DNA from 3 places in the Streptomyces sirii genome. Region 1 is predicted to be linked to each of the others. Evidence: riboswitches for the same ligand, from Rfam matches in the RefSeq annotation. Region 1 holds a riboswitch; each other region holds the start of a gene.
What was found. A riboswitch is a leader RNA that binds a small molecule or an ion and turns the genes downstream of it on or off. The one in region 1 is predicted to bind cyclic di-AMP.
Positions count from the first base shown of each region.

Region 2: another riboswitch for cyclic di-AMP. It lies ahead of WAB15_RS30190 (M23 family metallopeptidase); the one in region 1 lies ahead of WAB15_RS25285 (NlpC/P60 family protein).
Region 3: another riboswitch for cyclic di-AMP. It lies ahead of WAB15_RS17185 (transglycosylase family protein); the one in region 1 lies ahead of WAB15_RS25285 (NlpC/P60 family protein).

Region 1 is NZ_CP147982.1:5,575,935-5,586,494, forward strand. Features, by position in the region: gene WAB15_RS25255 (protein kinase domain-containing protein) at 1-553, shown strand, start outside; gene WAB15_RS25260 (PspC domain-containing protein) at 646-1,944, shown strand; gene WAB15_RS25265 (LuxR C-terminal-related transcriptional regulator) at 2,055-2,768, shown strand; gene WAB15_RS25270 (alpha/beta hydrolase) at 3,006-4,130, shown strand; gene WAB15_RS25275 (NlpC/P60 family protein) at 4,167-5,303, opposite strand; gene WAB15_RS25280 (hypothetical protein) at 5,628-5,981, shown strand; gene WAB15_RS25285 (NlpC/P60 family protein) at 6,148-7,305, opposite strand; cyclic di-AMP (ydaO/yuaA leader) riboswitch at 7,313-7,481, opposite strand; gene pcrA (DNA helicase PcrA) at 7,763-10,267, shown strand; gene WAB15_RS25295 (M23 family metallopeptidase) at 10,366-10,560, opposite strand, start outside.
Region 2 is NZ_CP147982.1:6,695,242-6,705,801, forward strand. Features, by position in the region: gene WAB15_RS30165 (citrate synthase/methylcitrate synthase) at 1-60, shown strand, start outside; gene WAB15_RS30170 (CobW family GTP-binding protein) at 168-1,331, shown strand; gene WAB15_RS30175 (DNA topoisomerase (ATP-hydrolyzing) subunit A) at 1,487-3,934, opposite strand; gene WAB15_RS30180 (M16 family metallopeptidase) at 4,236-5,576, shown strand; gene WAB15_RS30185 (M16 family metallopeptidase) at 5,615-6,997, shown strand; cyclic di-AMP (ydaO/yuaA leader) riboswitch at 7,233-7,389, shown strand; gene WAB15_RS30190 (M23 family metallopeptidase) at 7,402-8,202, shown strand; gene WAB15_RS30195 (GntR family transcriptional regulator) at 8,408-9,097, shown strand; gene WAB15_RS30200 (HPr family phosphocarrier protein) at 9,443-9,724, opposite strand; gene WAB15_RS30205 (GNAT family N-acetyltransferase) at 9,860-10,560, shown strand, end outside.
Region 3 is NZ_CP147982.1:3,854,608-3,865,167, reverse strand. Features, by position in the region: gene WAB15_RS17210 (tetratricopeptide repeat protein) at 1-1,232, shown strand, start outside; gene WAB15_RS17205 (MFS transporter) at 1,222-2,484, opposite strand; gene WAB15_RS17200 (LysR family transcriptional regulator) at 2,626-3,501, shown strand; gene WAB15_RS17195 (cytochrome P450) at 3,661-4,935, shown strand; gene WAB15_RS17190 (transglycosylase family protein) at 5,215-6,237, shown strand; cyclic di-AMP (ydaO/yuaA leader) riboswitch at 6,447-6,657, shown strand; gene WAB15_RS17185 (transglycosylase family protein) at 6,665-7,315, shown strand; gene eno (phosphopyruvate hydratase) at 7,633-8,919, shown strand; gene WAB15_RS17175 (septum formation initiator family protein) at 9,164-9,616, shown strand; gene WAB15_RS17170 (DUF501 domain-containing protein) at 9,718-10,260, shown strand; gene WAB15_RS17165 (exopolyphosphatase) at 10,257-10,560, shown strand, end outside.

The DNA.
Region 1 (10,560 bases):
CGCCACGTCACAGGAAGCGAGCGGCAAGGAAGGGGGCGACAAGGGCACGCCGGTGCTGCCGAGCGTCCCGGACAAGAGCATCGGACCGCCGCCGCCCCTGCCCGACGGCTACCGTCAGGTCACCGAGTCCGGGCTCGGCGTCAGCTTCCCGGTGCCCGGCGACTGGAAGCGGGAGGTCAAGGACGGCGGCCGGCAGATCGTCTACGCCTCCGTGGTCGAGCGCGCCCAGCTCACCCTCAGCGTCCTGGACTTCTCCTCGGCGGATCAGGTGCAGCACTTCAAGGAGGTCGAGGCCGCCGTCAAGCGGCAGTACTCCGTGTACTCGCGGCTGCGGATGCAGGGCACCAACTTCCAGGGGGATCCCGCCGCGATCTGGGAGTTCACCTTCGGGGGCCGGGCCCGCATGTACCGCGGCATCGACCTCGGCTTCGGCCGCGAGGGCGGCAAGGAGTACGCGATCTACGTGTCCGCGCCGGACGCCGACTGGGCGAAGTACGAAAGGGTCTTCTCGGCCGTGAAGGACGGTTTCCGCAGGAGCGACCCGCTGAGCTGACCCGCCCCCGAACCAGCCCCCTGAAACGTCAGGGGCGGGTTCAGGGTCGCCCCTGATGCCGCGGGCCCCCGCGGCGTGTGACGATCGGGCACATGACCACCGCACCACCCCGCGCCGAGACCGGCTACGGCCCGGCTCCGGACCCCGACGACCCACCCGTGCGCAAGCTCTACCGCAGCGCCGACGGGCGGCTGCTCGGCGGTGTCGCGCGCGGTCTGGCGGGGCATCTCGGGCTGCCGGTCTCCTGGGTGCGGGTCGTGTTCGTGGCGCTGTTCATGGCCGAGGGCATGGGCGCCCTGCTCTACGCCGCGTTCTGGTTCTTCGTCCCGCTGGGCGTCGGAGGTGTGGAGCACCGCCCGCACGCCCCGGGCGACGAGAGGCGGCGGCTGCTGCGGCACAAGCCCGACAAGGGCCAGGTCTTCGCGCTGATCGCGCTGCTGATCGGCGCCACCGTCATCGCCTCCAGATTCCAGCTCGGCCAGGCCAACGGCTATCTGTGGCCGGTGCTGCTGATCGGCGCCGGTGTCGCCCTGGTGTGGCGCCAGGCGGACAACGCCCGCCGCGCCCAGTGGCTGGAGCTCGGCCGCCGCAAGGCCCTGCTGCCGGTGCTGCGCGGCGCGGCCGGGGTGCTGCTGGTCGGCGTCGGGGTGACGGGCATCGTCGTGCTGCAGGGCTCGGTGCGGCATCTGGGCTCGGTGCTGCAGGCCGCGCTCGCCGTCGTCGTCGGCATCGCGCTGCTGGCGGGCCCCTATCTCGTACGGATGATGCAGGAGCTCTCCGAAGAGCGGCTGATGCGGATCCGCGCCCAGGAGCGCGCCGAGGTGGCCGCCCATGTCCACGACTCCGTCCTGCACACCCTCACCCTGATCCAGCGCAACGCCGACGACCCCAGGGAGGTGGCGCGCCTGGCTCGAGCCCAGGAGCGCGAACTGCGCGCCTGGCTCTACAAACCCGAGGGCCGCGGCAAGGAGGAGGACGAGGAGCCGGCCACTCTGGCGGAGGCGGTCCGCAAGGCCGCCGCCGAGGTGGAGGACCACCACGGCGTCCCCATCGAGGTCGTGGTCGTCGGCGACTGCCCGCTGGACGACCCGCTGGACGCCCAGATGCAGGCCGCACGCGAGGCGATGGTCAACGCCGCCAAGTACGGGGGCGAGGGCGGCGCGGTGCAGGTCTTCGCCGAGGTCGAGGGCCGTACGGTCTTCGTCTCGGTGCGCGACCGCGGCCCCGGCTTCGACCTGGACGCGGTTCCCGCCGACCGCATGGGTGTGCGGGAGTCCATCATCGGACGGATGGAGCGCAACGGCGGCACGGCCCGGCTGCGCGCCGCCCCCGAAGGCGGCACGGTCGTCGAGCTGGAGATGGAGCGCGCCGCGTCGGAGCGTGAGGGATGACGGGGCCGAGCGGGCCGCGCCCGGGGCCGAGCGAGCCGCGGCCGGTGGCGGCGGCGCCGGACGGGGCGCGGGATGATGACGGGGCAGACACCAACGGACGGGCGGAAGACATGAGCAGCGAGGGCGCACAGCAGGGCGGGAGCGGCGACGCGGCGGCCGAGGGCCGGACCGTACGGGTCGTACTCGTCGACGACCACCGGATGTTCCGTACGGGCGTCCAGGCCGAGATCGGCGAGACCGAGCGCACCGGCGTCGAGGTGGTCGGCGAGGCCGCCGACGTCGACCAGGCGATCACGGTCATCACCGCCACCCGCCCCGAGGTCGTCCTCCTGGACGTCCACCTCCCCGGTGGCGGCGGCGTCGAGGTGCTGCGCCGCTGTGCCGCGATGTCGGCCGACGCCGAGCGCCCGGTCCGCTTCCTCGCGCTCTCGGTCTCCGACGCGGCCGAGGACGTCATCGGCGTCATCCGTGGCGGTGCCCGCGGCTATGTCACCAAGACGATCACGGGCACGGACCTGGTCAACGCGATCTTCCGGGTGGCCGACGGCGACGCGGTCTTCTCCCCGCGGCTGGCCGGCTTCGTCCTGGACGCCTTCGCCTCGACCGACGCCCCGCCGATCGACGAGGACCTCGACCGCCTCACCCAGCGCGAGCGCGAGGTCCTGCGGCTGATCGCCCGCGGCTATGCGTACAAGGAGGTGGGCAAGCAGCTGTTCATCTCGGTGAAGACCGTCGAATCGCATGTCTCGGCGGTCCTGCGGAAGCTGCAGTTGTCCAACCGCCATGAGCTGACCCGCTGGGCGGCGGCCCGGCGCCTGGTCTGACGCCCTGACCTGCGCTTCGGCCGGCGGCGGGCGCCAGGCCGCCGGCGCACGCACGGCCAGGGCCGAGGGCGTGCCGCCCGGGGGCGGAAGGGTGCGGGAAGGGGTAAAGAAGGACCTAAGGCGGGCAACCAGGACCACGCGGATCGCCATCTAAGGGCGCGGAGAGGCTCACTGCCGAAGGCGGGGCCCGAACCATCCCCACGTCCTTCGCATAGTCGTCCTGGAAGCGAGATCCCGATGAGCCTGACGGGCACGCCCTTCCTCCTCACCTCGGTCGTGCTGCTGATCGTCGCCGTCGTGGTGCCGCTCGCCCTATGGGGCCGAATAGCCGGGCCGGCCCTGGTGCGCGGCCTGGCCCGGCTGCTGATGCTGCTGTTCGCCCAGGTCACGGCCATCACCCTGGTCTTCGTCCTGGTCAACAACTCCAACAACCTCTACGACACCTGGGGCGATCTGCTCGGCACCGACAGCCATGTCGCGGTCGCCAAGGACCTCGGTCCCGACGGCATGGGCGGCAAGCAGATCAAGAACGAGCCCAAGCAGCTCCAGCAGTTCCGCCCCGGCGACGACCCGCGGATGGGTGCGGGCGTGCAGATGACCGACCTGGAGGGCCGCATCTCGGGCGTGCGGGGCGAGGTGTACGTCTGGCTGCCGCCGCAGTACAACGACCCCGCCTACAAGAACACCAGGTTCCCGGTGGTCGAGCTGCTGCCCGGCTACCCCGGCTCGTCGAAGGCCTGGTTCGGGTCCCTGCACGTCGCCGAGCAGCTCCGGCCGCTGATGCAGCGCGGCCAGATCAAGCCGTTCATCCTGGTCGCGCCCCGCACCAACCTCCTCACCGGCGCCGACACCGGCTGCGTCAACATCCCCGGCAAGGTCAACGCCGACAGCTGGCTGACCGTCGACGTCCGCAAGATGGTCATCGACAACTTCCGGGTGGGCGACAGGCCCGACTCCTGGGCCCTGGCCGGCTACTCGGCGGGCGCCCACTGCGCCACCAAGCTCGCCCTGTCCCACCCGGACCGCTACCGCGCCGCGGTCGCCCTGTCCGGCTACAACGACCCGGCCCTCGAACCGGACTCCCTGGCCGGCAAGGACCCCCAGCTGCGGATCTCGTCGAACCCGATCCACATCCTGAAGTCCGCGAACGCCGCCGGCCGGCCGCCCCGTACGGCGCTGTACGTCTCGGGCGCCGCGGGCGACGGCTACCAGGCGGGCATCGGCCTGCGCCAGCTGGCGAAGCCGCCGACCACGGTGACCGTGCAGCAGATCTCGGCGAACGCGGGCGGCCACACCACGGCGGTCTGGCGCGAGCAGGTGCCGCAGGTCTTCCGGTGGCTGGGCACACAGCTGAAGCCCTGACCCCTCCACCGGAGTCCCCGCGCCGGCCCGGCGGCCCTACGCCGGCCGGGTGGCCCCCGCGAACGGCATCTGGTCGATCGGCGCGATACGTACCGGGGCGCCCGGATGGGGCGCGTGGATCATCTTGCCGTCGCCGATGTACAGGCCCACATGGCTGATGCCGGTGTAGAAGAACACCAGGTCGCCGGGGGCGAGTTGGGAGCGGTCGATGCGGGGGCCGGAGTTGATCTGGGTGTAGGTGGTGCGGGGCAGCGAGACGCCGCCGGACTCCCAGGCGGCCTGGGTCAGGCCCGAGCAGTCGTAGGCGGAGGGCCCCGTGGCGCCCCAGACGTACGGTTTGCCGAGGGCGGAGTAGGCGAAGGAAACGGCGCGCGCCGCCCGGGAGTCGGGGGCCAGCGCGGCCGCCGAGGCCGCTGCGGCCGCCGAGCCGGCCGGGATCCCGCCGAGCAGGCCGTCACCGCGGCCCGTTCCCCGGTCCGCGCGGGCGCCGCCCCGGGAGCCGTCCGCGCCCGCCATCCGGCGCCGCTGCTCCGCGGTCAGCCGGTCCAGCAGCTGCTCGGCGGCGTCCAGTTTGCGGACGATGGTGACCCGGTGCTTCTTCACTCCGGCCTCGGTGGACACCAGCCGCTGCGCGGTGTCCTCGGCCCGCTGACGGACCTGCCGCACGCTGCCGAGCCGACGCGCGTATCCGGCCACCGCGGCCGCCTGATGACTGCCCGCGCGCTCCAGCACGGCGGCGCCGTCCAGATAGCGCTGCGGGTCCTCGGACAGCAGCAGCGAAACGGTCGGGTCCATGCCGCCCGCGCGGTACTGGGACGCGGCCACGGCGCCCAGTTCCGCGCGGGCCGTGTTCAGCTTCCCGGTCCGGCGGGCGGCCTCGTCCTGCAGTCTGCTCAGCTCCTCGCGTGCGGTGTCGGCGGCTTCCTTGGCGCCGTTGTAGCTCTGTGTGGCCACCTCTGCCTCCTGGTACAGCGCGTCGACCCGGTCCTTGACCTGGTCGGGGGTGGGGGAGGGGGCCGCCTGGCCGGTGCCGTCGAAGGCGGTGGCGGTGGCGGCGCCCGCGAGGGCGAGGGTGGCGGCCGTACGGACGGTGCGCGCGCTGCGCGAACCGCCCGTGAGCGCGGCGAGCGGATGCTGCCTGGGCTTGCGGTGCGAGGCCACGGTGGCCGTCACTTCCTTCCCTTCGGGCCGAGGGCGCGGCGGCGGTCGGCAACGGGGGAGCCGACCGCCGCCGCACCTCTCGGCGGGGCGGCCGACGGAACACCGGCACGGAGGCCGGTGATGGCGGGATGTCGGCCGCCTGGAGGAGGACGCTAAGCCTGAGCGTCACGGGGGTGAGTCCGGTTGGCTGGCATTGCTCGCTTTCGACCGCGGCGGGTGCGCGGTTGACCGCACCGCCGCCGCCTGCACACCGGGACCGGTCTGCCGTGACCGAAGCGGCGATTGCGGACGCCCTGCCGGAAAGACCGTGCTATACGGCGGCTACGATCCAGCACTATGGACGTAGTAATCAATGTCTTCGTCGGCCTGCACATCATCGGCATCGCCTCCCTGCTGGGCGGCTTTCTGACCCAGATGAAGGCGATGGGTGCGGGCACCGCCCGCTTCGTGCCGGCCATGCTGCACGGCGCGCTGACGATGCTGGTCACCGGCATCGTGCTGGTCGGCCTCAACCAGGCCCAGGACCACCCGGTCAACAACATCAAGATCGGCGTCAAGATGGCCGTCCTGGTGGTGATCCTGGCGCTGGTCTACGTCAAGCGGGACGAGGAGAAGGTCCCCGCGCCGCTGTTCGGCGCGGTGGGCGGGCTCACGATCGCCAACATCTTCATCGCGGTGCTCTGGACCTGACGGCGGCGCCCCTCCCCTACGGCACACCGCGCGGTCACCGTGCTCCGGAATCCGGAGCCGATGGCCGCGCGGTGGCGTGTGGGGGGTGACCCGTGGGGGGTGGCCTTGTCGAGCGCCCTGGGGCGCTTCGGGAAGGAGCGGTCCTCACAGGGAGGCGGGGCCGGCCTCAGGCCGGGCGGACGCTCCCGTAGATCGGCATGTAGTAGATCGACTCCTCGCGGACGTAGGCGCCCGGCTTGGGAGCGTGGATCATCTTGCCGCCGCCTATGTACATGCCGACGTGGCTGATGTCGTCGTAGAAGAACACCAGGTCACCGGGCTGAAGATCCTTGGTCGCCACCCGCTGGCCGACCTTGACCTGGTCCCAGGTCGTCCGCGGCAGATCGACCCCGGCCGCCTTCCACGCCGCCTGCGTCAGCCCCGAGCAGTCGTAGGAGCTGGGCCCGGTGGCGCCCCAGACGTACGGCTTGCCCATCTGGGTGCGGGCGAACGCCAGGGCCTTCTCCGCCTTGGTGGCGTACGAGTCCCCGGTGGAGCCGCCGTCGCTGGTGCCGCCGCCGGTCTGACCACCCGTCGAGTCGCCCGTCGAGCCGTCCTGCTGCCGCTGGCGCTCGGCCTCCTGCTGCCGGCGCGCCTCCTCGGCGGCCTTGCGCCGGGCCGCCTCCTCCTTCTGGCGCTCCAGCTCCGCCAGCCGCGCCTTCTCCTGTGCGGTGAGCCGCGACAGCAGCTGCCGGGCCTCGGCCAGCTTCCCCTGGACGGACTGCTTGGACTCCTTCAGCGAGGCCTGCGAGTGCTGCAGCTGCTCCAGGCTGCTGGTGGCCTTGGCCCGCTGCCGCGCCGCGGCCGCCGCCTGCTCCTGGTAGTCGGTGACCGCCTGCTTCTGCCGGCTGGTCAGCCGCTCCATCAGGTGGCTGCGGTCGACGAACTGCTGCGGGTCCTTGGCGAGCATCAGCTGCGCCGTCGGGTTCATGCCGCCGGTGCGGTACTGCGCCGAGGCGAAGGTGCCCAGTTCGCGCCGGGACTCGTTCATCCGCTGCGCGCGCTTGGCGGCGGCGTCGAGCAGACCGTCGACGGTGGCGCTCTGGTGCTCGGCGCGCTCCTTGGCGGCGTTGTACTTCTGGGTGGCCACCTCGGCCTGGTGGTAGAGGTCGTCGACCTTCTTCTTGACCTCTTCGATCGAGGGTCTGGGCGCCCTGGGGGCGGCGTCGGCGGACTGCGAGAGCAGGGTGACCGAGGCGAGCGCGGCGGTGGTGAGCCCGGCCGCCGTACGCCGGCTACCGGGCGAGATGAGAACGCTGGTGCGCGGCTTGCGATGGGACGCCAAGGCCGGCAACTCCTTCCGTGGACCGCCTACCGGGTTAGCTGTCGGGTTCGGGCGGTGTCGCTGACGGAAGGCTTGCCCTACGGTCCGTGCGGCCGCCGACGACGGCCGCTGGATCGATTCACCCCGGTGGTGCTGGTGGGTCCCCGGCTCCGGATGCCTGATGGCAGGGCCGGACTCGGCGCGGCGGCCCGTGCGGAAGCTGTCGACCGCGGGGAGGCGGGCTGCCTGAGCGAGGACGTTAGCCAATTCGTGTGGCTCCTGTGAAGGCTGATGTTCGATATGCCCGAAACCTTTTTGTGACCTGAACGCGCGGCGGGGGGTGTTGCGTCAGATGTCGGGTTCGGGGTAGTCGGCCGGCACCCGGCGGTTCCGCCTCCGGTCGCCTGACCTGCCCCGGCACGGACAATCGTGGACTCCCCGGCGCGCTGTCAGTGCGGCGGCCTAGACTCGGTGGGCGATGAGCAGCCTCTTTGACGACAGCTTTCTGGCGGACCTCGGCCCCAAGGGCGAGGAGGAGCACCCGCCGCCTCCCGAGGACGAGCACGAGCCGGTCCCGGAGGAGGTCCCCGCCGACCTCTTCGGCGGGAGGTTCGACGCGCCCTTGCACACCGAGGCGTACTACCGCGACGGCGCCGCCCGTCCGCCCGTCGACCCGGCCGCGCTGCTGGAGGGGCTCAACGACGAGCAGAAGGCCGCGGTCGTGCACGCCGGAGGCCCGCTGCTGATCGTCGCGGGCGCCGGATCCGGCAAGACCAGGGTGCTCACGCACCGCATCGCGCATCTGCTCGCCGAGCGCCATGTCCACCCCGGCCAGATCCTCGCGATCACGTTCACCAACAAGGCCGCGGGCGAGATGAAGGAGCGCGTCGAGCAGCTGGTCGGCCCGCGCGCCAACGCCATGTGGGTCTCCACCTTCCACAGCGCCTGCGTGCGCATCCTGCGCCGCGAGTCCAAGAAGCTCGGCTTCACCTCCTCCTTCTCGATCTACGACGCGGCCGATTCCAAGCGCCTGATGGCGCTGGTCTGCCGCGATCTGGACCTGGACCCCAAGCGCTTCCCGCCCAAGTCCTTCAGCGCGAAGGTCTCCAACCTCAAGAACGAGCTCATCGACGAGGAGACCTTCGCCCAGACGGCGGCCGACGGGTTCGAGAAGTCGCTGGCCGAGGCGTATGCGATGTATCAGGCGCGGCTGCGCGAGGCCAACGCCCTGGACTTCGACGACATCATCATGACGACGGTCAATCTGCTCCAGGCCTTCCCGGACGTCGCCGAGCACTACCGCCGCCGCTTCCGCCATGTGCTCGTCGACGAGTACCAGGACACCAACCACGCCCAGTACACCCTGGTGCGCGAGCTGGTCGGCCGGGGAACGGCCGACATCCCGGCCGCCGAGCTGTGCGTCGTCGGCGACGCCGACCAGTCGATCTACGCCTTCCGAGGTGCCACGATCCGCAACATCCTCCAGTTCGAGGAGGACTACCCGGACGCCACGACGATCCTGCTGGAGCAGAACTACCGCTCCAGCCAGACGATCCTGTCCGCCGCCAACGCGGTCATCGAGCGCAACGAGAACCGCCGCCCCAAGAACCTCTGGACGGACGCCGGCGCCGGCCCCGAGATCACCGGCTATGTCGCCGACACCGAGCACGACGAGGCCCAGTTCGTCTCCGACGAGATCGACCGCCTCACCGACGCCGGCGACGCCAAGGCCGGCGACGTCGCCGTCTTCTACCGCACCAACGCCCAGTCCCGAGTCTTCGAAGAGATCTTCATCCGGGTCGGTCTGCCCTACAAGGTCGTCGGCGGCGTGCGCTTCTACGAGCGCAAGGAGGTCCGCGACGTCCTGGCGTATCTGCGGGTGCTCGCCAACCCCGAGGACACCGTCCCGCTGCGCCGCATCCTCAACGTCCCCAAGCGCGGTATCGGCGAGCGCGCCGAGGCGATGATCGACGCCCTGTCCTCGCGCGAGAAGATCACCTTCCCGCAGGCGCTGCGCCGGGTCGACGAGGCGTACGGCATGGCGGCCCGCTCCGCCAACGCCGTCAAGCGCTTCAACGTCCTGATGGAGGAGCTGCGCACGATCGTCGAGTCCGGCGCGGGGCCCGCCACGATCCTGGAAGCCGTCCTGGAGCGCACGGGCTACCTCGCCGAGCTCCAGGCCTCCACCGACCCGCAGGACGAGACCCGGATCGAGAACCTCCAGGAACTCGCGGCCGTGGCCCTGGAGTTCGAGCAGGACCGCGGCGAGGCCGCGACATCGGGGGCTGCCGCCCCGGGCCCGGGCACCCTCGCCGACTTCCTGGAGCAGGTCGCGCTGGTCGCCGACTCCGACCAGATCCCGGACGAGGACGAGGAGGGCAGCGGCGTGATCACCCTCATGACGCTGCACACCGCCAAGGGCCTGGAGTTCCCGGTCGTCTTCCTGACCGGCATGGAGGACGGCGTCTTCCCGCACATGCGGGCGCTGGGCCAGACCAAGGAGCTGGAGGAGGAGCGCCGGCTGGCCTATGTCGGCATCACCCGCGCCCGCGAGCGGCTCTACGTCACCCGCTCGACGATGCGCAGCGCCTGGGGCCAGCCGTCGTACAACCCGCCCTCCCGGTTCCTGGAGGAGATCCCGGACAACTACGTGCAGTGGCGGCGGACGGGTCCGGCGACGCCTTCGGCGTCCATGGGCAACCTCTCGTCCAGGGGCGGCGGCACGGGCGGCCTCGGCGGCGGCATCGGCGCCACGCTCTCGTCGGCCCGCTCGAAGGGCCCGAGCGGCTTCGCGACCCGGCGCACCAAGGACCGCGAGGTGGTCTCGCTGGCCGTCGGCGACCGCGTCACCCACGACAGCTTCGGGCTCGGCACGGTCGTCGGCGTCAAGGGCAGCGGCGACAACGCCGAGGCGACCATCGACTTCGGCGGCGAGAAGCCCAAGCGGCTGCTGCTGCGGTACGCGCCCGTCGAGAAGCTGTAGGCGGTCGGGACGGGGGCCGGCGCAGGACGGGGAAGCGGGCGCCGGCCCGACGCTGCGGGAACGGCACGCCTGACGTTGCAGGAACGGTACGCCGGGGGTCAGTTCGGGTCGAGCCCGTGGCTGCGCAGCCACGGCAGCGGGTCGATCGCCGAGCCTCCGCCGGGCCGCACCTCGAAGTGCAGATGCGGTCCCGTCGAGTTGCCGGAGTTGCCCGAATAGGCGATCTGGTCGCCGGCCTTGATCGACCCGGAGCGGATCTTGGTGCTGCTCAGATGGCAGTACCAGGTCTCCGT
Region 2 (10,560 bases), 1.1 Mb from region 1:
TCGGCCCGCTACGTCGGCCCGCCCCCGCCGCAGCCGCTGCCCGTCGCGGCGGCCCTCTAGGAGCCGACGGGGCGGGCCGAGCCCGCGGCGGCCGGCGGTCCGTTACGATCGACAGCTCGTTCGCCGCCGGTCCGGGCGGCCCGCCACCCGCACCATGGAGGCGCCCCTTGGCCACGCAACAGATCCCCGTCGTCGTGCTCGCGGGATTCCTCGGGTCGGGCAAGACCACCCTCCTCAACCATCTGCTCGGCGCCGGCGACGGCACCCGTATCGGCGCGATCGTCAACGACTTCGGCAGCATCGAGATCGACGCCATGACCGTCGCCGGGCAGGTGGACTCGATGGTGTCGCTCGGCAACGGCTGTCTGTGCTGCGCGGTCGACACCAGCGAGCTGGACACCTACCTGGAGCGGCTGGCCCGCCCCGCCGTCCGTATCGACGTGATCGTCATCGAGGCCAGTGGGCTGGCCGAGCCGCAGGAACTCATCCGCATGATCCTTGCCAGCGACAACGATCGGATCGTCTACGGCGGGCTGATCGAGGTCGTGGACGCAGCCGAGTTCGATGACACCCGCGCGCGGCATCCCGAACTGGACCGGCATGTGGGCATCGCCGACATCGTGGTGCTCAACAAGGCCGACCGGATCGGTGATGCGGCTCGGCAGGCACTCATGGACCGGCTCGCGGACCTCGCTCCGGGGCGCCCGGTGATCTGCACGGCATACGGGCGGGTCGACCCCGAGCTGTTCTTCGACCGCGGGACGGGGAAGGACCTCGACGCGTCCGTGCGTCAGCTGTCGTTCGAGGACCTGCTGCGCGAGGCCGCGGCGAACGGCGGGCCCACAGGGCAGGGTGATGACCACTGCGACCACGGCGACGACCACTGTGGTGACGGCGAAGGCCACTGCGATCACCCGGGGCACGCGCATCATCCCGGTCACACAGGTCATCTGCACGCCGCCTATCAGAGCGTGGAGTTCATCTCGTCCGAGCCGATGCACCCGCGCAGGCTCATGAGCTTCCTCGACAGCCGCCCGACCGGCCTCTACCGCATCAAGGGCTTCGTCCACTTCGACGTTCCGGAGAACCGCCAGAAGTTCACGCTGCATGCGGTCGGCGACTTCCTGCGCTTCTACCCCGAGCCGTGGCCCAAGGGCGAGGAGCGGTGCACCCAGCTCGTCATGATCGGCAACGGTATCGACGCGCCGGCGCTGCGCAAGGAGCTGGAGAACTGCCGGGAGACCGGTCCGTCGGATGCCGATGTGAACAGCATGTGGGGCGTGCTGCGCTATGTGGCTGCTCGTGAGGAAGACGTCGAAGCAGGCATCTGAGGGTGCGGTCTGAAGACGTCTGAGGGTGACGCTTGAAGAAGGCAGACGTCTGAAGAGAGCGCCTGAAGCGAGCGGCTGAGGAACGCGGACGGGCGCTGTCGGGCCGGAGTCCACCGGTCCGACAGCGCCCGTCCGCGTTGCGTGCGGCGCGTCGTCTACATCGGTCCTGCCAGTGTCGCCACCGGCTTCGCCAGGGGTACTCCCGAGCCGTCGCGGCGCGGATCGGTCTCCGGCAGGGTGACCGGGGCGCCCTTGGCGTCCGCGGCGCGCACCGGGGCCGGTCCCGCCCATGCCTGGGTCAGGCAGTCCTCGCCCTTCAGGAAGCGCTGGCAGCGCACGCCGCCCGTGGCCCTGCCCTTGCGCGGGTACTGGTCGAACGGGGTGAGCTTGGCCGTCGCCACCGAGTCGTCGAGCGTGCCGTGTGAGCCGGCGACGGTGAACACCATGGCGTCGGCGGCCGGATCGACCGCCGAGAACGAGATCACCTTCGCGCCCTCGCCCAGCTTGATGCCCGCCATACCACCGGCCGGGCGGCCCTGCGGCCGCACCTGCGACGCCTGATAGCGCAGCAGCTGCGCCTCGGTGGTGATGAAGACCAGGTCCTCCTCACCGGTGCGCAGCTCGGCGGCGCCCACGATGCGGTCGCCCTCCTTGAGGGTGATGACCTCCAACTCCTCCTTGTTGGAGGGGTAGTCGGGTACCACCCGCTTGACGACGCCCTGCTCCGTGCCGAGGGCCAGGCCCGGCGAGGACTCGTCCAGTGTGGTCAGGCAGATCAGCTCCTCGCCGTCCTGCAGCGTCAGGAACTCCGAGATCTGGGCGCCACCGGAGAGGTTGGGTGCGGCCGCGGTCTCCGGGAGCTGCGGCAGATCGATCACCGAGAGCCGCAGCAGCCGGCCCAGGGACGTCACCGCGCCCACCTCGCCGCGGGTCGTCGCCGGCACCGCCGAGACGATCACGTCGTGCTTGACGCGCTTGGCGTCGACGTCGACGGGCACCTCGCCGGTGACCGTGCGCGCCAGCAGCCCCGTAGAGGACAGCAGCACCCGGCACGGGTCGTCGGAGACCTCCAGCGGCACCGCGCCGACCGAGGCGCCCGCCGACTCCAGCAGGACCGTGCGCCGGTCCGTGCCGTACTTCTTGGCGACCGCGGCCAGCTCGTTGGAGACCAGCTTGCGCAGCTCGGCGTCCGACTCCAGGATCCGGGTCAGCTTCTCGATCTCGTCCTTGAGCCGGTCGCGCTCCGACTCCAGCTCGATACGGTCGAACTTGGTCAGCCGGCGCAGCGGTGTGTCGAGGATGTACTGCGTCTGGATGTCGCTCAGCGAGAAGCGCTCGATCAGCCGCTCCTTGGCCTGCGCGCTGTTCTCACTGGAGCGGATCAGGCGGATCACCTCGTCGATGTCCACCAGGGCCGTCAGCAGGCCCTCGACCAGATGGAGGCGGTCGCGCCGCTTGCTGCGCCGGAACTCGCTGCGCCGCCGCACCACCTCGAAGCGGTGATCGACGTAGACCTCCAGCAGCTCCTTCAGGCCCAGCGTCAGCGGCTGGCCGTCCACCAGCGCGACGTTGTTGATGCCGAAGGACTCCTCCATCGGCGTGAGCTTGTAGAGCTGCTCCAGGACGGCCTCGGGGTTGAAGCCGTTCTTGACCTCGATCACCAGCCGCAGGCCGTGCTCTCGGTCGGTGAGGTCCTTGACGTCCGCGATGCCCTGGAGCTTCTTCGAGCCGACCAGGTCCTTGATCTTGGAGATGACCTTCTCGGGCCCGACCGTGAAGGGGAGTTCGGTGACGACCAGACCCTTGCGGCGGGCGGTGACGTTCTCCACCGTTACCGTCGCGCGGATCTTGAACGTGCCGCGGCCCTTCTCGTACGCGTCCCGTACGCCGCCCAGGCCCACGATCCGGCCGCCCGTCGGCAGGTCGGGACCCGGCACGAAGCGCATCAACGTGTCCAGGTCGGCGTTGGGGTGCTTGATCAGGTGGCGGGCCGCGGCGATGACCTCGCCCAGGTTGTGCGGCGGCATGTTCGTGGCCATACCGACCGCGATGCCGGACGAGCCGTTGACGAGGAGGTTCGGGTACGCGGCGGGCAGGGCGACCGGCTCCCGCTCCTGGCCGTCGTAGTTGGGCGCGAAGTCGACGGTGTCCTCGTCGATCGACTCCGTCATAAGGGACGTCGCGGACGCCATCCGGCACTCGGTGTACCGCATGGCCGCGGGCGGGTCGTCGTTGCCCAGCGAGCCGAAGTTGCCGTGGCCGTCCACCAGCGGCACCCGCATCGAGAACGGCTGCGCCATGCGCACCAGGGCGTCGTAGATCGACGCGTCGCCGTGCGGGTGGAGCTTACCCATGACCTCGCCGACGACCCGGGCGCACTTGACGTAGCCGCGGTCGGGGCGCAGGCCCATCTCGTTCATCTGGTAGAGGATGCGGCGGTGCACGGGCTTGAGGCCGTCGCGGGCGTCCGGGAGGGCGCGCGAGTAGATGACCGAATACGCGTACTCGAGGAAGGAACCCTGCATCTCGTCGACGACGTCGATGTCGAGGATCCTCTCCTCGAAGTCGTCCGGCGGCGGGGTCTTCGTGCTGCGGCGGGCCATCGCGGCTGCGGCTCCTTCTGCTGCGTCTACTGCCGTGTCGGGAAGCGACGTCAGGGCGACGTCGGTCAATCAGTCGGGTCAACCAGCTGGGGGATCAACCGGCGAGTATCTCTGAGTCTGACGCGGACCATTGTGGACCGCCCCACTGACAACGCCCACCGCGACTCCCCCTTCGCCTTTGGAGGGCGCCGGGCACGACGCTCGATCGGGGCCGGTCGCACGGGAACTTCGCCAGATGCCGACGCGCTTGCATACAGTGACAGAACTTCCTCGCAAGCGGATCGAAGGGACGTACATGCCCATGGGTCACACGGCCACAGAACAAGCCGGCTCCGGCGGCCTGACAGCGACCGAGCACCGGCTGGCCAACGGCCTGCGCGTGGTGCTCTCCGAAGACCACCTGACCCCGGTCGCAGCGGTGTGCCTGTGGTACGACGTCGGCTCCCGCCACGAGGTCAAGGGCCGTACGGGCCTGGCTCACCTCTTCGAGCACCTGATGTTCCAGGGCTCCGCGCAGGTGAAGGGCAACGGCCACTTCGAGCTGGTGCAGGGCGCCGGCGGCTCGCTCAACGGCACCACGAGCTTCGAGCGCACCAACTACTTCGAGACCATGCCCACCCATGAGCTGGAGCTCGCGCTCTGGCTGGAGGCGGACCGGATGGGCTCGCTGCTGACCGCGCTCGACGACGAGTCCCTGGAGAACCAGCGCGACGTCGTCAAGAACGAGCGCCGCCAGCGCTACGACAACGTCCCCTACGGCACGGCCTTCGAGAAGCTGACGGCCATGGCGTACCCGGAGGGCCACCCGTACCACCACACGCCCATCGGGTCGATGGCCGACCTGGACGCCGCCTCACTGGAGGACGCCCGGGCGTTCTTCCGTACGTACTACGCGCCCAACAACGCCGTGCTGTCGGTCGTCGGCGACATCGACTCCGCGCAGACGCTGGCCTGGATCGAGAAGTACTTCGGTTCGATCCCCTCGCACGACGGTAAGCAGCCGCCCCGGGACGGCACACTGCCCGACGTCATGGGCGGCCAGCTGCGCGAGGTCGTCGAGGAGGACGTGCCCTCCCGCGCCCTGATGGCGGCCTACCGCCTGCCGCACGACGGCACCCGTGAGGCGGACGCCGCCGACCTGGCGCTGACCGTCCTGGGCGGCGGCGAGTCCTCCCGCCTGTACAACCGGCTGGTGCGCCGTGACCGCAGCGCCGTTGCGGCCGGCTTCGGTCTGCTGCGGCTGGCCGGCGCGCCCTCGCTGGGCTGGCTGGACGTGAAGACGTCCGGTGGCGTGGAGGTCCCCGACATCGAGCGCGCCGTCGACGAGGAGCTGGCCCGCTTCGCCGCCGAGGGCCCCACCCCGGAGGAGATGGAGCGCGCGCAGGCCCAGCTGGAGCGCGAATGGCTGGACCGCCTCGCCACGGTCAGCGGCCGCGCCGACGAACTGTGCCGCTTCGCCGTCCTGTTCGGCGACCCGCAGCTCGCGCTGACCGCCGTGCGGCGTGTTCTGGACATCACCCCCGAGGAGGTGCAGGCGGTCGCCAAGGCCCGGCTGCGCCCCGACAACCGCGCCGTGCTGGTCTACGAACCCACCGAGCCGACCGACGCCGCCGACACCGAGGAAGGGGAGGCGGACCAGTGAGCGACGCCACCAACCGCGCAGGGTCCCCCATGAGCACCATGGACTTCCACCCCCAGCCCCGGGGCGGCGCGCCCAAGCCGTGGGCCTTCCCGGCCCCCGACCGCAGCCAACTCCCCAACGGGCTCACGCTGCTGACCAGCCACCGCCCCGGTCAGCAGGTCGTCGCCGTCGAGGTCAACCTCGTCGCGCCGCTGGACGCCGAGCCCGAGGGCCTGGACGGCGTCGCCACGATCATGGCGCGTGCGCTGTCCGAGGGCACCGACAAGTACGACGCCGAGGAGTTCGCCGCCGAGCTGGAGCGCTGCGGCGCCACGCTGGACGCGCACGCCGACCACCCCGGCGTACGGGTCTCCCTGGAGGTCCCGGCCTCCCGGCTGCCCCGCGCGCTCGGCCTGCTCGCCGACGCGCTGCGCGCCCCCGCCTTCCCGGACAGCGAGGTCGAGCGGCTGGTGCGCAACCGCCTCGACGAGATCCCGCACGAGCTCGCGAACCCGGCCCGGCGTGCCGCCATGGCGCTGTCCAAGGAGCTGTTCCCGGCCACCGCGCGCATGTCGCGGCCCCGCCAGGGCACCGAGGAGACCGTGGCCCGCATCGACGCGGCGGCCGTCCGGGCCTTCTACGACGCCCATGTGCGGCCCGCCACGGCCACCGCCGTCGTCGTCGGCGACTTCACCGGTGTCGACCTGGACGCGGCGCTCGCCGAGACCCTCGGCGCCTGGAGCGGCTCGACGGCCGAGCCGCTGAAGGCCGCGCCGATCGCCGCCGACGACACCGGCCGTGTGGTGATCGTGGACCGCCCCGGGGCCGTCCAGACGCAGCTGCTCATCGGCCGGATCGGCGCCGACCGGCACGACCGGGTGTGGCCGGCGCAGGTCCTCGGCACGTACTGCCTGGGCGGCACCCTCACCTCCCGGCTGGACCGTGTGCTGCGGGAGGAGAAGGGCTACACCTACGGGGTGCGCGCCTTCGGCCAGGTACTGCGCTCCACCGCCCCCGGCTCCCCCGAGGGAGCGACGGGCGCCTCCCTGCTCGCCATCAGCGGCTCGGTGGACACCGCCTCCACCGTCCCGGCGCTCCAGGACCTGTGGCAGGTGCTGCGGACCCTCGCGGCGGAGGGGCTGACGGACGAGGAGCGCGATGTCGCCGTCCAGAACCTCGTCGGGGTCGCGCCGCTGAAGTACGAGACCGCGGCGGCCGTCGCGGGCACGCTGGCCGACCAGGTGGAGCAGCAACTCCCGGACGACTTCCAGGCGCAGTTGTACGCCCGCCTCGCGGAGACCGGCACGGTCGAGGCGACCGCGGCGGCGGTCAGCGCCTTCCCGGTGGACCGGCTGGTGACGGTCCTGGTGGGTGACGCGGCCCAGATCGCCGAGCCCGTCAAGGCGCTGGGATTGGGCGAGGTGACGGTCGTCGGCGGCTAGGGCCGAGCCGGAAGGCACGTCCTGGCCGCCCCGTATGACGGCAGATCAGGTCCGACCGGCGGCTCCCGTGGTGCTCCACTGCCACGGGAGCCGCCGTATGTCCGGTTTATGACGACTGGCCGCGACGCTTCTTGTGGCATCCCGCACAAAAAAGCGGTTCTGTTTGGCGATCGAAAGTTGCCCCGATTAGCGTCGGTCCGGCTGTTCGTCACAACTCCGCCACAACAGTGGCACCGGACAGTCATCGCCGAGTCCCCGTACGGCGCGAGCCAGGGGAGCCGGGGACCCACACGTCCCCTGGGGTGAATCGGACCCCTCTCCGGAGGAGCCCGTAGGAGACCTTCCTGCTCCGAACCCGTCAGCTAACCCGGTAGGCGAGAAGGAAGGAAAGGACAAGCCAGTACATGGCGTTCATACGTGCCACCGGGAAGCACCGTCGTGCGAGCCGCACCGCCCGCTCGACCCGCAACATCGCAGGCATAGCCACCCTCGCGGCCTCCGGCGTTGTCGCCTCGGTGGCCTCGCCGGCGCTGGCCGCCACGGACGAGGCGCGTACCCAGGACACCGGTCTGCAGCAGGCCGTCGTCCTCGGTGACGAGCTCGCCAACCGCATCGAGGCCCAGGCCGACGCGCAGCAGGCCGACGCCGAGGCCGCCGCCGCGCGGGCGAAGGCCGAGGCCGTCGCCAAGAAGCAGGCCGAGGAGGCCCAGCGCCGCGCCGAGGCGGCCCGCAAGAAGGCCAAGGCCGAGCGCGAGGCCAAGGAGCGCGCCGCCCGCGAGGCCGAGCGCAAGCGCCTCAACGCCTTCGTCGCCCCGATCGCCGGCTCCTACGTGTCGACCGCCTACAAGGCGTCCAGCAGCCTGTGGTCCTCGGGCAGCCACACCGGCATCGACTTCCACGCCGCCTCCGGGACCTCCGTCCACGCCGTCGGCGCGGGCACCGTCGTCGAGGCCGGCTGGGGCGGCTCGTACGGCAACAACATCGTGATCAAGATGAACGACGGCACGTACACCCAGTACGGCCACCTGTCGTCGATCTCCGTCTCGGTCGGCGAGAGCGTCACCCCGGGCAAGCAGATCGGCCTCTCCGGTGCCACCGGCAACGTCACCGGCCCGCACCTGCACTTCGAGGCCCGCACCACCCCGGACTACGGCTCGGACATCGACCCGATCGCGTATCTGCGCGCGCACGGCGTCAACGTCTGATCCATCGCAGCCGCCTCCGCTTCGCCCGATGCCGCACCGCTTCATCGACTGATGCGCCGCTTCGCCCGACGTCGGATCCGTCCATTGGCCAAAAAATATCCATGGATAACCGGAGTCCGTCGGAAAAGCCGTCCCGGTCGAATAGAGTCACGGAAATGTCGTCAACCGGCGGCGTTTCCCGGGGATTACGGCGGAGGCACGGACGATGCGAGGCCATATTTCCGCGCATGCGGTGTGCACGGCGATTCGCGAGGACATTGTCTCCGGCGCGCTGGCGCCGGGGAGTCGGCTGATCGAGGAGATCCTGGCGGCGCGTTACGGCGTCTCCAGGGTGCCGGTCCGCGAAGCGCTGCGCACCCTGCAGTCGGAGGGCTTTGTCACCACCCGCCACCACGCGGGCGCCTGTGTCGCCGAGCCCACCGAGCAGGAGGCCGCCGACCTGCTGGACATCCGCGCGCTGCTGGAGCCGCTGGGTGCCGCCCGCGCGGCCGCCCGCCGCAGCCCGGCCCACCTGAAGGTGCTGCGCGGCCTGGTGCGGCTCGGACGTGAGCGGGCCCGGCACGGCAACCCCGCGGACCTGCGCCAATTGGACGGCTGGTTCCACGAGACGCTCGCTCAGGCGGCCGGCAGCCCCAGCCTGACCGCGCTGCTGACCCAGCTGCGGCGCAAGATCGAGTGGATGTACGCGGTGGAGCCGCCGACGAGGGCCGGCGAGTCCTGGGACGATCACGGCGCGGTGCTGGACGCGGTGGCCCGGGGGGACGCGGAACGCGCCCGCACCCTGATGGCGGCTCATATCGAGCGTTCGCTTCCGGTGTACCGGCTGCGGCGCCCGGCCAAGGCCGAGGTGAGGGATCCGAAACGGCCCGTCAACACAGCGCGCGCCCGCTCTTAACAAGGGCCCCGTATACAAAGAGGTGGGCAGGGGGAAAGGCGCGCGGGGGAATGGGGTGCGAAGGCCGCGCGGCGGTTTTTCGTATAGCGCCGCTATTCCAGAGCCAGCATTTCGGTCCGCCGTCCGCCCTTATTCGCAATTCCTGTGCTTCCGTGCCGGGCGCCGAGCCGTACGGCCTTTCCGGAGAGCTGATTCAGCGGCGGTGCGGCGCGGTGCCGCGGTGAGGCATTTTCGGGCGGGTTGCCGACGGGGAAATGAATGCGACCGCAGCGAAACGGCCCCGCCGCGGCGACCGGGTTCCGGTCTCCGCGGCGGGGCCGCCGCATGTACAGGGTCCTGGGGGACTCAGACGGTCTCGGGGAGCTCCTCGAGACCCTCGGCGACGAGCTTCGCCAGGCGGTCGAGCGCGGCCTCGGCGCCGTCGGCGTCGGAAGCCAGCACGATCTCCTCGCCGCCCTGGGCGCCCAGGCCCAGGACCGCGAGCATGGAGGCCGCGTTGACGGGGTTGCCATCAGCCTTGGCGATCGTCATCGGGACGCCGGAAGCGGTGGCCGCACGGACGAAGATCGACGCGGGGCGGGCGTGCAGGCCCTCGGCCCAACCGACATTGACGCGGCGCTCAGCCATGGTGTTGCCCTTCAAAGTCGTGACTGTTGTCTAGACCAGTCTCTCACGCTGCCGGGAGTGCTCCGGCAGCCCTGAGTCCTGCCCCGAGCGTACGCGGGAGGGCCGGTTGTCAGTGCCCGGTCGTACTCTGTCCGCATGCAGAAGCCGCCGGATCATGCATACCCGACCCACTGGGAAGCCGATGTGGTGCTGCGTGACGGCGGCACGGCGCGGATCCGCCCCATCACCCCCGATGACGCCGAGCGGCTGGTCTCCTTCTACGAACAGGTCTCGGACGAGTCGAAGTACTACCGCTTCTTCGCCCCCTACCCGCGGTTGTCCGACCGCGATGTGCACCGCTTCACTCACCACGACTACGTCGACCGCGTCGGACTCGCCGCCATGGTCGGCGGTGAGTTCATCGCCACCGTCCGCTACGACCGGATCAACGACCAGGGCCTGCCCGCCAAGGACCCCGAGGACGACCAGGCCGAGGTCGCCTTCCTCGTCCAGGACGCCCATCAGGGGCGGGGAGTGGCCTCCGCCCTCCTGGAGCACATCGCGGCGGTCGCCCGTGAGCGCGGCATCAGGCGGTTCGCCGCCGAGGTGCTGCCCGCCAACTCCAAAATGATCAAGGTCTTCACGGACGCCGGGTACACCCAGAAGCGGACGTTCGAAGACGGCGTGGTCCGGCTGGAGTTCGACCTGGAGCCCACCGAGCAGTCCGTGGCCGTGATGCGCGGCCGCGAGCAGCGCGCCGAAGCCCGCTCCGTGCAGCGGCTGCTGGCCCCCGGCTCGGTCGCCGTCATCGGGACCGGTCGCGCCCCCGGCGGAATCGGCCGCACCGCGCTGCGCAA
Region 3 (10,560 bases), 1.7 Mb from region 1:
TGCTCTGGGAGGAGTGGTGGCGCGCCCGCCGGGCCGACCGGCATCCGCGCGGCCACGCCCTGGTGCGGGCGGCCCTCGACCTGGCCCGCTGCGGACTCGACGGGCCGTTGCCCATGGACCTGCTGCTGAAGGTGCATGAGGGCTACGCGGACGTGACCGGGATGGACCGCGAGTCGGCGGCGGACGCGGTCGCCTGGGCGGCGGAGCGGCGGCACGGGCTGCGCCTGCTCGTCCGGGTCACCGGCGACACCTGGCGGGCCGCGCCCTTCCTCGTCGAGACCGCGGCCCGGCACGAGACCTTCCCGCCCGTGGACGGCCAGGTCTGGGGCTGCGCTCTGGAAGCGGCCCGCGAGGACGGGGCGCGGGACTTCGCGAAGATCGCGGCGGGGGCGCGCGAGGCTTTCCGGCGGGCCGCCGACGAAGGCGACAGCCATGCCCTGCACAACCTCGGCGTCCTCGCGGAATCCCTCGGCGAGGGGGAGGAGGCCGAGGAATGGTTCCGGCGTGCGGCGGAGGCCGGGCAGTCGCGGTCCGCCGGCAGGCTGGGACGGATGCTGGCCGAGCGGGGCGAGGGCAAGCTCGCCGAGCGATATCTGGAGCAGGCCGCCGAGGTGGGGGATGCCGAGGCGGCGACGCTGCTGGGCAAGGTGCTGCGGGAGCGGGCTCAGCGCTGGCTGACGGTGGGCCGGGAGGGCGGCAGCCTGGAGGCCGCCCAGCTGCTGGCGGAGCAGCTGCTGGGGGCCGGGGACAACGACGGTGCCTTCGATTGTTACTGGGAGGCGGTCACCGCCGGGTATGCGCCGGCGGTGGCGGGCTATGCCACCTTGTTGTTCCTGTGGAACTCGCGTGAGTACGCCGAGGTCTGGCTACGGCGCGCCGCGGACGCGGGCGACAAGCGGGCTGCCGAGGTGCTGCACGACGCCTACGACAGCCCCGCGCCCACGGACACCGACGAGCAGGAATTCCGGTCGCACGCCGACGAAGGAAGGGAGTTCGCGCCGGGCAACCTGGGCGTGTTTCTGGAGTTGCGGGGACGCACGGACGAGGCTCAGCGCTGGTACCGGGAGGCGTACGAGACGGGCGACGCCCACGGCGCCTTCCGTCTCGCCGAGCTCCACAAGAAGGCCGGAGAGCCCGATCAGGCCCAGGCCTGGTACCGCAAGGCCGCCGAGATGGGGCACCTGGGCGCCGAGCATGCGCTGGCGGAGAAGCCGGACGCGGTCAGCGAGTGACCGGCACCGAGGCCGGTACGGGCTTGCGCTCCACCCCTGTACCGCCCGGCAGCCCGCGCCGCCGCCGCAGATCCGCGACCCACACCGCCACGACGGCCACCGCCAGCCCCGCGCCCAGCGTGCACACCCCGCCCCAGCCCCCCGCGCCCCACACCACCGACGTCAGCGCCGACCCAGCCGCCCCGCCGACGAAGTAGCTGGTCATATAGGCCGAGTTGAGGCGGTTGCGGGCCTCCGGGCGGACCCCGTAGACCAGGTTCTGGTTGCTGACGTGGACCGCCTGGGCGGCCAGGTCCAGTACGACCACCCCGGCGAGCAGCGCCACCAGCGACCAGGCGCCGCCCGCGCCGCCGGCCGCCAGCAGGCCCCACGAGCCCAGCAGCAGGAACGCCGCGGCGCCGGTGACGCGGTGCGCCAGGCCGCGGTCCGATAGCCGCCCCGCCATCGACGCGGACAGCGAACCGGCCGCCCCGACCAGACCCAGCAGCCCGATCGCCGACTCCTGCCAGCCGTACGCCGGGCCGGACAGCAAGAACGCCACCGCGGTCCACAGCACGGAGAAGCCCGCGAAGGTCAGCGCGCCCAGTACGGCCCGCCACCGGAGTACCGGCTCCTGGGCGAACAGCGCCAGCGTCGAGCGCAACAGCGCCGGATAGCGCAGTCCGGCCGCGGTGCGCAGGGCCGGCAGCCGGAGCCGCAGCAGCAGAGCCATCAGCAGCATCAGCGCGGCGTTGACCCAGTAGACGGTGCGCCAGCCGCCCAGTTCGGTGAGCAGCCCGGCGGCCGTACGGGCCAGCAGGATGCCCAGCAGCAGTCCGGTCATGACGGTGCCGACGGTTCGGCCGCGCTCGGCGGGGGCCGCCAGGGTCGCCGCGTACGGCACGACGACCTGTGCGGCGACCGAGGTCAGGCCGGTGAGGGCGGTGCCGGTCAGCAGCAGGGCGGCGTTCGGTGCGCTCGCCGTGACGGTCAGGAACACGGCCGTGGCCGCGCAGAGCGTCACCGCGAGGCGGCGGCGCTCCAGGAGGTCGCCGAGGGGGACGAGCAGCAGCAGGCCGAGGCCGTAGCCGACCTGGGCGACGGTGACCACCAGCGCGGCGGTGGCGGCGGAGAGGTGCAGGTCGTGGCCGATGGTGCCCAGGAGGGGCTGGGCGAAGTAGTTGCCGGCGACCGACAGGCCGGTGGCGACCGACATCAGCAGCAGGGTGCCGCGACCCAGTCGGCGCTGCTCCGGTCCCTGTTCGGGTTCCATGGACGACCTCCCCGTGATGCGCCCGCGGCCACTGCGGCGGCGGGCATCTCCCAGCCTGGGGCCCCGCCATCGATGAGTCCAACACATCGTTGTCATCTCATCCATCGTGAATCGAGATCGATGCGCCTAGGATCGGTGGGCATGGAGCTGCAGCAGATGAGGTACGTGGTCGCGGTGGCCGAGACCGGCGGTTTCACCCGGGCCGCCGAGCGCTGCCATGTGGTGCAGTCCGCGCTCAGCCATCAGATCGCCCGCCTGGAGAAGGAGCTCGGTGCCCGGCTCTTCGACCGCACCAGCCGCAGCGTCCGGCTGACGACCGCCGGCGAGGCGTTCGTCCCGGTCGCCCGGCAGGCGCTTGAGGCGGCCGAGCGGGCCCGCGCCGAGGTGGCGGCGGCGACCGGCGAGGTGCGCGGCCGGCTGGCGGTCGGCGCCATCTCGACCGTCGCGGCCGTCGATCTCGCCCGTGAGCTGGGCGCCTTTCGCAGCCGCTATCCGCGGGTGCGGGTCAGTCTGCAGATGGAGATGAGCGATCCGCTGATCGAGAAGGTGCGGGAGGGGACGCTGGACGTCGCCTTCGTCGGGCTGGTGCCCGGTGCGCGCACCGACGGCGTACGGGAGCGGGAGCTGGCGCGCGGTGAGCTGGTGGCGGTGGTGCCGCCGGGGCATCCGCTGGCCGACCGGGAGTGGACGACGCTGGCGCGGCTGGCGCGGGAGACCTTCGTGGACTTCACGGCGGGTTCGGCGGCGCGGCGGCAGCGCGATGAGGCGTTCCGGGCCGCGGGGCTCGCCTCGGAGGTGGCGTTCGAGGTCACCACGGTGGAGTTCCTGGCGAAGCTGGTGCGGGCCGGGCTGGGCATCGGCATGGTCCCGGAGGCGATCGCCGCCGATCTGCCGGGGCTGCACATCGTGCGGGCGCGGCCGGCGCCGGAGCGCACCGAGCGGGTGGTGTGGAGCGGTCTGGGCCCGTCGCCGGCGGCCGTGGCGTTTCTCGCGGGGCTGGGGGTGCAGGCGGGGTAGGACGGGTGGACGCGCCGTGGTGCGCCCACCGGTTACGGTCGGAAGGTGCACGACGAGCCGGACGCCACTCCTGATCCCACCGCCCCCGCCGAAGCATCGGCCGACGCCCGCGCGAGCGCGCCGGCCGGCGCCGGGGCCGAGGCACCCGCGGGCTGCCCCGTGACGTCCTCCGCCGGGGCCGCCGGCCCGGCTCCCGAGCTGTTCACCTGGGAGTTCGCCGCGGACCCGTACCCCGCGTACGCCTGGCTGCGCCGCCATGCGCCGGTCTACCGGACCGAGCTGCCCAGCGGTGTCGAGGCCTGGCTGGTGACCCGTTACACCGAGGCGCGGCAGGCGCTCGCCGACGCCCGGCTGTCGAAGAACCCGGTGCACCACAGCGAGTCCGCGCACGGCAAGGGCAAGGTCGGCATCCCGGGGGAGCGCAGCGCCAACCTGATGACGCATCTGCTCAACATCGACCCGCCCGACCACACCCGGCTGCGCCGGCTGGTGTCGAAGGCGTTCACCCCGCGCCGGGTCGCGGCCTTCGCCCCCCGCGTCCGGGAGCTGGCCGACCAGCTCATCGACGGCTTCGCCGACCGCGGCGAGGCCGACCTGATCCATGAGTTCGCCTTTCCGCTGCCCATCTACGCGATCTGCGACCTGCTCGGGGTGCCGCGCGAGGACCAGGACGACTTCCGCGACTGGGCGGGCATGATGATCCGGCACGGCGGGGGCCCGCGCGGCGGGGTCGCCCGGTCCGTGAAGAAGATGCGCGGCTATCTCGCCGAGCTGATCCACCGCAAGCGGGCGTCCCTGGGGGAGACGGCGGAGCCGGACGAGGACCTGATATCCGGTCTGATCCGCGCCTCCGACCACGGCGAGCACCTCACGGAGAACGAGGCCGCCGCGATGGCGTTCATCCTGCTCTTCGCCGGTTTCGAGACCACCGTCAACCTCATCGGCAACGGCACCTATGCGCTGCTGCGCCACCCCGCCCAGCGCGAACTGCTGCAGAAGTCGATGGTGGCGGGCGACACCGAGCTGCTGGCCACCGGCATCGAGGAGTTGCTCCGCTACGACGGGCCCGTGGAGCTGGCGACCTGGCGGTTCGCGACGCAGGAGCTGACGCTCGGCGGGCAGCGGATCGCCGAGGGCGATCCCGTACTGGTGGTGCTGGCCGCCGCGGACCGTGATCCGTCACGCTTTGTCGAACCCGATGTTCTCGATCTGACCCGACGTGACAATCAGCATCTGGGATACGGGCACGGCATCCACTACTGCCTGGGCGCACCGCTCGCCCGGCTCGAAGGGCAGACCGCGCTCGCCACGCTCCTGACCCGGCTCCCGGACATCCGGTTTGCCACGGATCCTGATGATCTGCGCTGGCGCGGCGGGCTCATCATGCGCGGACTGCGGTCCCTTCCGGTGGAGTTCACGCCCGAACGGTCCTGACCGGGGGTATCGCCGAAGGTGACGCAGCGTCAGCAGCGTGACCTCCGCGTGATCTGCGCTACACCGGCTTGTGACTACCCGTGACCCCGGCTACCTTTCGATCGACGGTCGACAGGATTCACGATTCGTTCACGCGGGCGCACGCATAAGCGGACGTCCGATGGGGTGGGGAATCGAACGGTCGTCGAACAACTCAACCGCCGCGCGAAAGGCATCCGCATGCGTTCCGGGAACGGCCGACATCGTCGCCCCCGTCAAGCACCGGCCATCTTTGTCACGGTGGGAGTGACCGGCGCGGGGCTCGCACTGCCCCTGGTCTCCGCCAGTGGGGCACACGCCGCCGACACCGCGACCTGGGACCGGGTCGCCCAGTGCGAGAGCGGCGGGGTGTGGAGCGCCGCCTCGGGCAACGGCTTCTACGGCGGGCTGCAGCTGACCCAGGAGATGTGGGACGACTACGGCGGCGGGGCCTACGCCTCGCGCCCCGATCTCGCCAGCCGCGCCCAGCAGATAGCCGTGGCCGAATCGATCCTCGACGACCGCGGCCCGGACGCCTGGCCGAGCTGCGCCGTCAACGCCGGGCTCACCAAGGACGGCCGCGCGCCGAAGGTCGACCCGGGCAGCACGAGCACGCCGCGGCCCGACCCGTCCGACGAAGACGCCGACCCGGCGCCCTGGGACCAGCCCCCGTCGACCGGCTCGTCCGATGACCCCGGCGACCCGGACGACTCCAAGGCTCACGAGGGCGACCACGAGGCCGAGCCCAAGGGGTCCCATGACGGATCCCAGGGCGGCTCCCACGACGGATCGTCCGACGACTCGCGCGACGACGCGGGCGACGAGCCGTCCCAGGAGACGCCGGCGCCGTCCGAGTCCGACGGCGGCGACACCCCCGAGACCCCGGAGCCGTCCGACTCCGCCACCCCCGGCGACCAGGGCGACGACGCCTCCCGCCCCACCGACCCCGCCGGCGACGCCGGCCGTACGGACCCGAGCGGTACGCCCGGCCAGACGCCCGGCAAGGGCAAGCACCGCGGCGACGCGGACCCGGGCGAGGACGACGGCGGCGACCGGTCGCCCGGCGGCCGGCACGCCTCGCGCGGCGACGACGGGCGCCGCACGGACCCGGCGGACGGCGACTACACCGTGCGCCCGGGTGACAGCCTGTCAGCCATCGCCGCGGCCCACCGGCTGCCCGGCGGCTGGCCCGCGCTCTACGAGCGCAACGAGGGCGTCATCGGGGCCGACGAGAACCTGATCCAGCCGGGTCAGCGGCTCGATCTCGGGCATGCGGCAGGCTAGTTCGCCGTATTCGTCCCCTTTGGGAAAGTGAGACAAGGCTCTCGTTGGGCGGCGGGCGGGCAGATCCGCCCGCCGCCGTCATAACGGGTCCCACCTGCAGATATGTGACCAACCCGTGATCAAAAACGGTCAACTTGGTTCAGAAGGTGGGGTTTGAACACCAAGGGGATTACTGCTTACGGTCAGGACCGCTCGCCAAAGCGGGCCCCTTCGATCACACGCCGAATCCTGCCGGTGGTCGGAGGTAGTTGACGCGCAAGCGCCGAAGGCAGGAGCGGGGGAACCAAGGTAGGCGCCGGCCCGGTCCGTGAAAGCGGGTCAGTCGGCTTGGGGTGAAGCCAGGTGCGCCACGCGCGCCCGGCCGGGCGACTCACAGCCCGAACCCGACAGCTCACCTCGTAGGCGTCGGTGAGGAAACGAACGAACCATGCTGATCAACAAGGGCAAGCACCGTCGTCCCTCCAAGGCCGTCCGCGTCGCCACCCTCGCCGGTGTCGCCGGTGCCGCCGTCGCCGTCCCGCTGATGGGCGCCACGTCCGCCTCCGCCGCCTCGGTCGCCACCTGGGACAAGGTCGCCCAGTGCGAGTCCGGTGGCAACTGGTCGATCAACACCGGTAACGGCTACTACGGTGGCCTGCAGTTCTCCAACTCCAGCTGGGCCGCCGCCGGTGGCACCCAGTACGCGGCGCGCGCCGACCTGGCCACCAAGGCCCAGCAGATCGCCGCCGCCGAGAAGCTCCTCGCCATCCAGGGCCCGGGTGCCTGGTCCTGCGCCGGTGCCGGCGGCCTGACCTCCGGTGGCCCGTCCCCCGACCTCGACACCTCCACCAAGTCCGCCCCCAAGCAGGACGAGGCCAAGCCCGAGGTGAAGAAGGCCCCGGCCCCCAAGGCCGAGAAGGCCCAGCCGGCCCCGAAGAAGTCCGAGCGCGGCGGCGACTACACCGTCAAGTCCGGCGACACCCTCGCCAAGATAGCCAAGGCCCACGGCACCAACTGGAAGTCGCTCTACGAGGCCAACAAGTCGGTCATCGGCGGCAACCCGAACCTGATCTTCCCGGGTCAGCAGCTCAGCATCTGAGCCGTCCGCTCACCGGGACTCCCGCCCGCCGAAGCGGCGGGCCCCGTTCCTCCGTGAGACCGCCCCGTCCGGCGCGCCACTCCCCCCAGCGCGCCGCGGCGGGGCTTCTCCATGCGCCGCGGTCCGCACCGCCGTGACCAGCTGCGTCTCGCGCTTTTACCCGCTCAGCGAACAGTGTGGCGAAACATCCCGTGAACTGCGCCTTTGGGCTCTTTGTTCCGTCATTCCGTCCCACGGAGCGGGCCAAGGGCAAGCGCACGCGCCCCGGGCCGTTAGGCTCGTGCTGCAGAACTCCAGACACCCACGAAGGAGACAACGTGCCGTCCATCGACGTCGTCGTAGCCCGCGAAATTCTCGACTCGCGAGGTAATCCCACGGTCGAGGTCGAGGTCGGCCTCGACGACGGCAGCACGGGCCGTGCCGCCGTGCCGTCCGGCGCCTCGACCGGCGCCTTCGAGGCCATCGAGCTCCGCGACGGCGACCCGAACCGCTACCTCGGCAAGGGCGTCGAGAAGGCCGTCCTGGCCGTCATCGAGCAGATCGGCCCGGAGCTCGTCGGCTACGACGCGACCGAGCAGCGGCTGATCGACCAGGCGATGTTCGACCTGGACGCCACCGACAACAAGGGCTCGCTCGGCGCCAACGCCATCCTCGGCGTCTCCCTCGCCGTCGCGCACGCCGCCTCCGAGGCCAGCGACCTCCCGCTGTTCCGCTACCTCGGCGGCCCGAACGCGCACGTGCTGCCCGTGCCGATGATGAACATCCTCAACGGCGGCTCGCACGCCGACTCCAACGTGGACATCCAGGAGTTCATGATCGCGCCGATCGGCGCGGAGTCCTTCTCCGAGGCGCTGCGCTGGGGCGCGGAGGTCTACCACACCCTCAAGAAGGTTCTCAAGGAGCGCGGCCTGTCCACCGGCCTCGGCGACGAGGGCGGCTTCGCCCCGAACCTGGGCTCCAACCGCGAGGCCCTCGACCTCATCCTGGAGGCCGTCAAGCAGGCCGGTTACACCCCCGGCCAGGACATCGCGCTCGCGCTGGACGTCGCCGCCTCCGAGTTCTACAAGGACGGCACGTACCAGTTCGAGGGCCAGTCCCGCTCGGCCGCCGAGATGACCGAGTACTACGCGGAGCTGGTCGACGCCTACCCGCTGGTCTCCATCGAGGACCCGCTGTTCGAGGACGACTGGGCCGGCTGGAAGGTCATCACCGACAAGCTCGGCGCCAAGGTCCAGCTGGTCGGCGACGACCTGTTCGTCACCAACCCCGAGCGCCTCGCCCGCGGCATCGAGGAGGGCTCCGCCAACGCGCTGCTGGTGAAGGTCAACCAGATCGGCTCGCTGACCGAGACCCTGGACGCCGTCGAGCTGGCCCAGCGCAACGGCTTCAAGTGCATGATGTCGCACCGCTCCGGTGAGACCGAGGACGTCACCATCGCCGACCTGGCCGTCGCCACCAACTGCGGCCAGATCAAGACCGGTGCCCCGGCCCGCTCCGAGCGCGTCGCCAAGTACAACCAGCTGCTGCGCATCGAGGAGATCCTCGACGACGCCGCGGTCTACGCCGGCCGCTCCGCCTTCCCGCGGTTTCGCTCCGCGAACTGAAATCAGTACAGCGCTCCGCGAACTGATTCAGTACAGCGCTCCGCGAACTGAATCAGTACAGCGCTCCGCGAACTGATTCGGTGCAGCGCCCGGCGAACTGACGCGGAGCGGAGCTCCGCGTCACGGCTGATCGGCTGACGTTACGGCCGAGCACCTCCGTACGTCCCCGGCGACGGTCCCGTACCGTTGCCGGGGACGTACCTGCTTGATGCAGTCCGGCGTCAGTCAGTGAAGGGGAGACGACGTGCCCGCGGACCGGTTCTCGACCGCGACCCGACTCAAGGCGCTCGGCGAGCAGGCCGCCGCCCGCGTCTACCGAGCCCGCCCGCCCCGCCGCAACCGCCTCACCGGCCGCGCCGCCCTGCTGGCGCTGGTGATGTGCTCCCTGGTGGTCGCCCTCGCGTACCCCATAAGGCAGTACATCTCCCAGCGCTCCGACATCGCCGAACAGCGCCGCAAGGCCCAGGACGCCGGTGCCGAGCTGGACCGGCTGCGCGAGCAGCGGGCCCGGTGGCAGGACCCGGAGTACGTACGCCAGCAGGCCCGCCGGCAACTGCACTACGTCATGCCGGGGGAGACCGGCTACCTCGTCCAGGACGGCTCCGGTTCCGCCGCCGCCCCGAGGGGACCGCAGGCGGCGCGGCGCCCCTGGTACGAGAATCTGTGGAGCGCCGTCGACGCGGCCGACAAGCGCTAGGGGGTGCGCCTCGGGCCGTACCGCCGGCGCGGGGCAGCCCGTACTGTCGACACCAGGCGGTCCGCACCGCCGCCCCACCACCCACCTCACCGAAAGCGCACATGGAAACCCCTCCGCCCCAGACCGAGCCCACCGAGCCCACCGCCGCGGACATCGCGGCCTTCAAGGAGCAGCTCGGCCGCCCGCCCCGCGGGCTGCGCGCCATCGCGCACCGTTGCCCCTGCGGCCAGCCGGACGTCGTCGAGACGGCGCCGCGCCTGGAGGACGGCACGCCCTTCCCCACGCTCTACTACCTCACCTGCCCGCGTGCGGCCTCCGCGATCGGCACGCTGGAGGCCGACGGCGTGATGAAGGAGATGTCCGAACGGCTGGCGTCCGACCCGGAGCTGGCCGCCGCCTACCGCGCGGCCCACGAGGACTACATCCGGCGGCGGGACGCCATCGAGGTGCTCCAGGGCTTCCCGAGCGCGGGCGGCATGCCCGACCGGGTCAAGTGCCTGCACGTCCTCGTCGGCCACTCGCTGGCGGCCGGTCCCGGCGTCAACCCGCTCGGGGACGAGGCGATCGCGATGCTGCCGGAGTGGTGGAAGAAGGGGCCGTGCGTGAGCCCCTGCGCCGAGGACGACAAGGGAGGGTCCCAGTGAAGCGGGTCGCCGCCATCGACTGCGGTACCAACTCCATCCGGCTGCTGGTCGCGGACGCGGACCCGGAGACGGGCGAGCTGAAGGACCTCGACCGCCGGATGCAGATCGTCCGGCTGGGCCAGGGCGTGGACCGCACCGGGCGGCTGGCGCCGGAGGCGCTGGAGCGGACCTTCGCGGCCTGCCGGGAGTACGCCGCGGTGATCGGCAGCCTGGGCGCGCAGCAGGTCCGCTTCGTGGCCACCTCCGCCTCCCGGGACGCGGAGAACCGCGAGGACTTCGTCCGCGGTGTCGTGGACATCC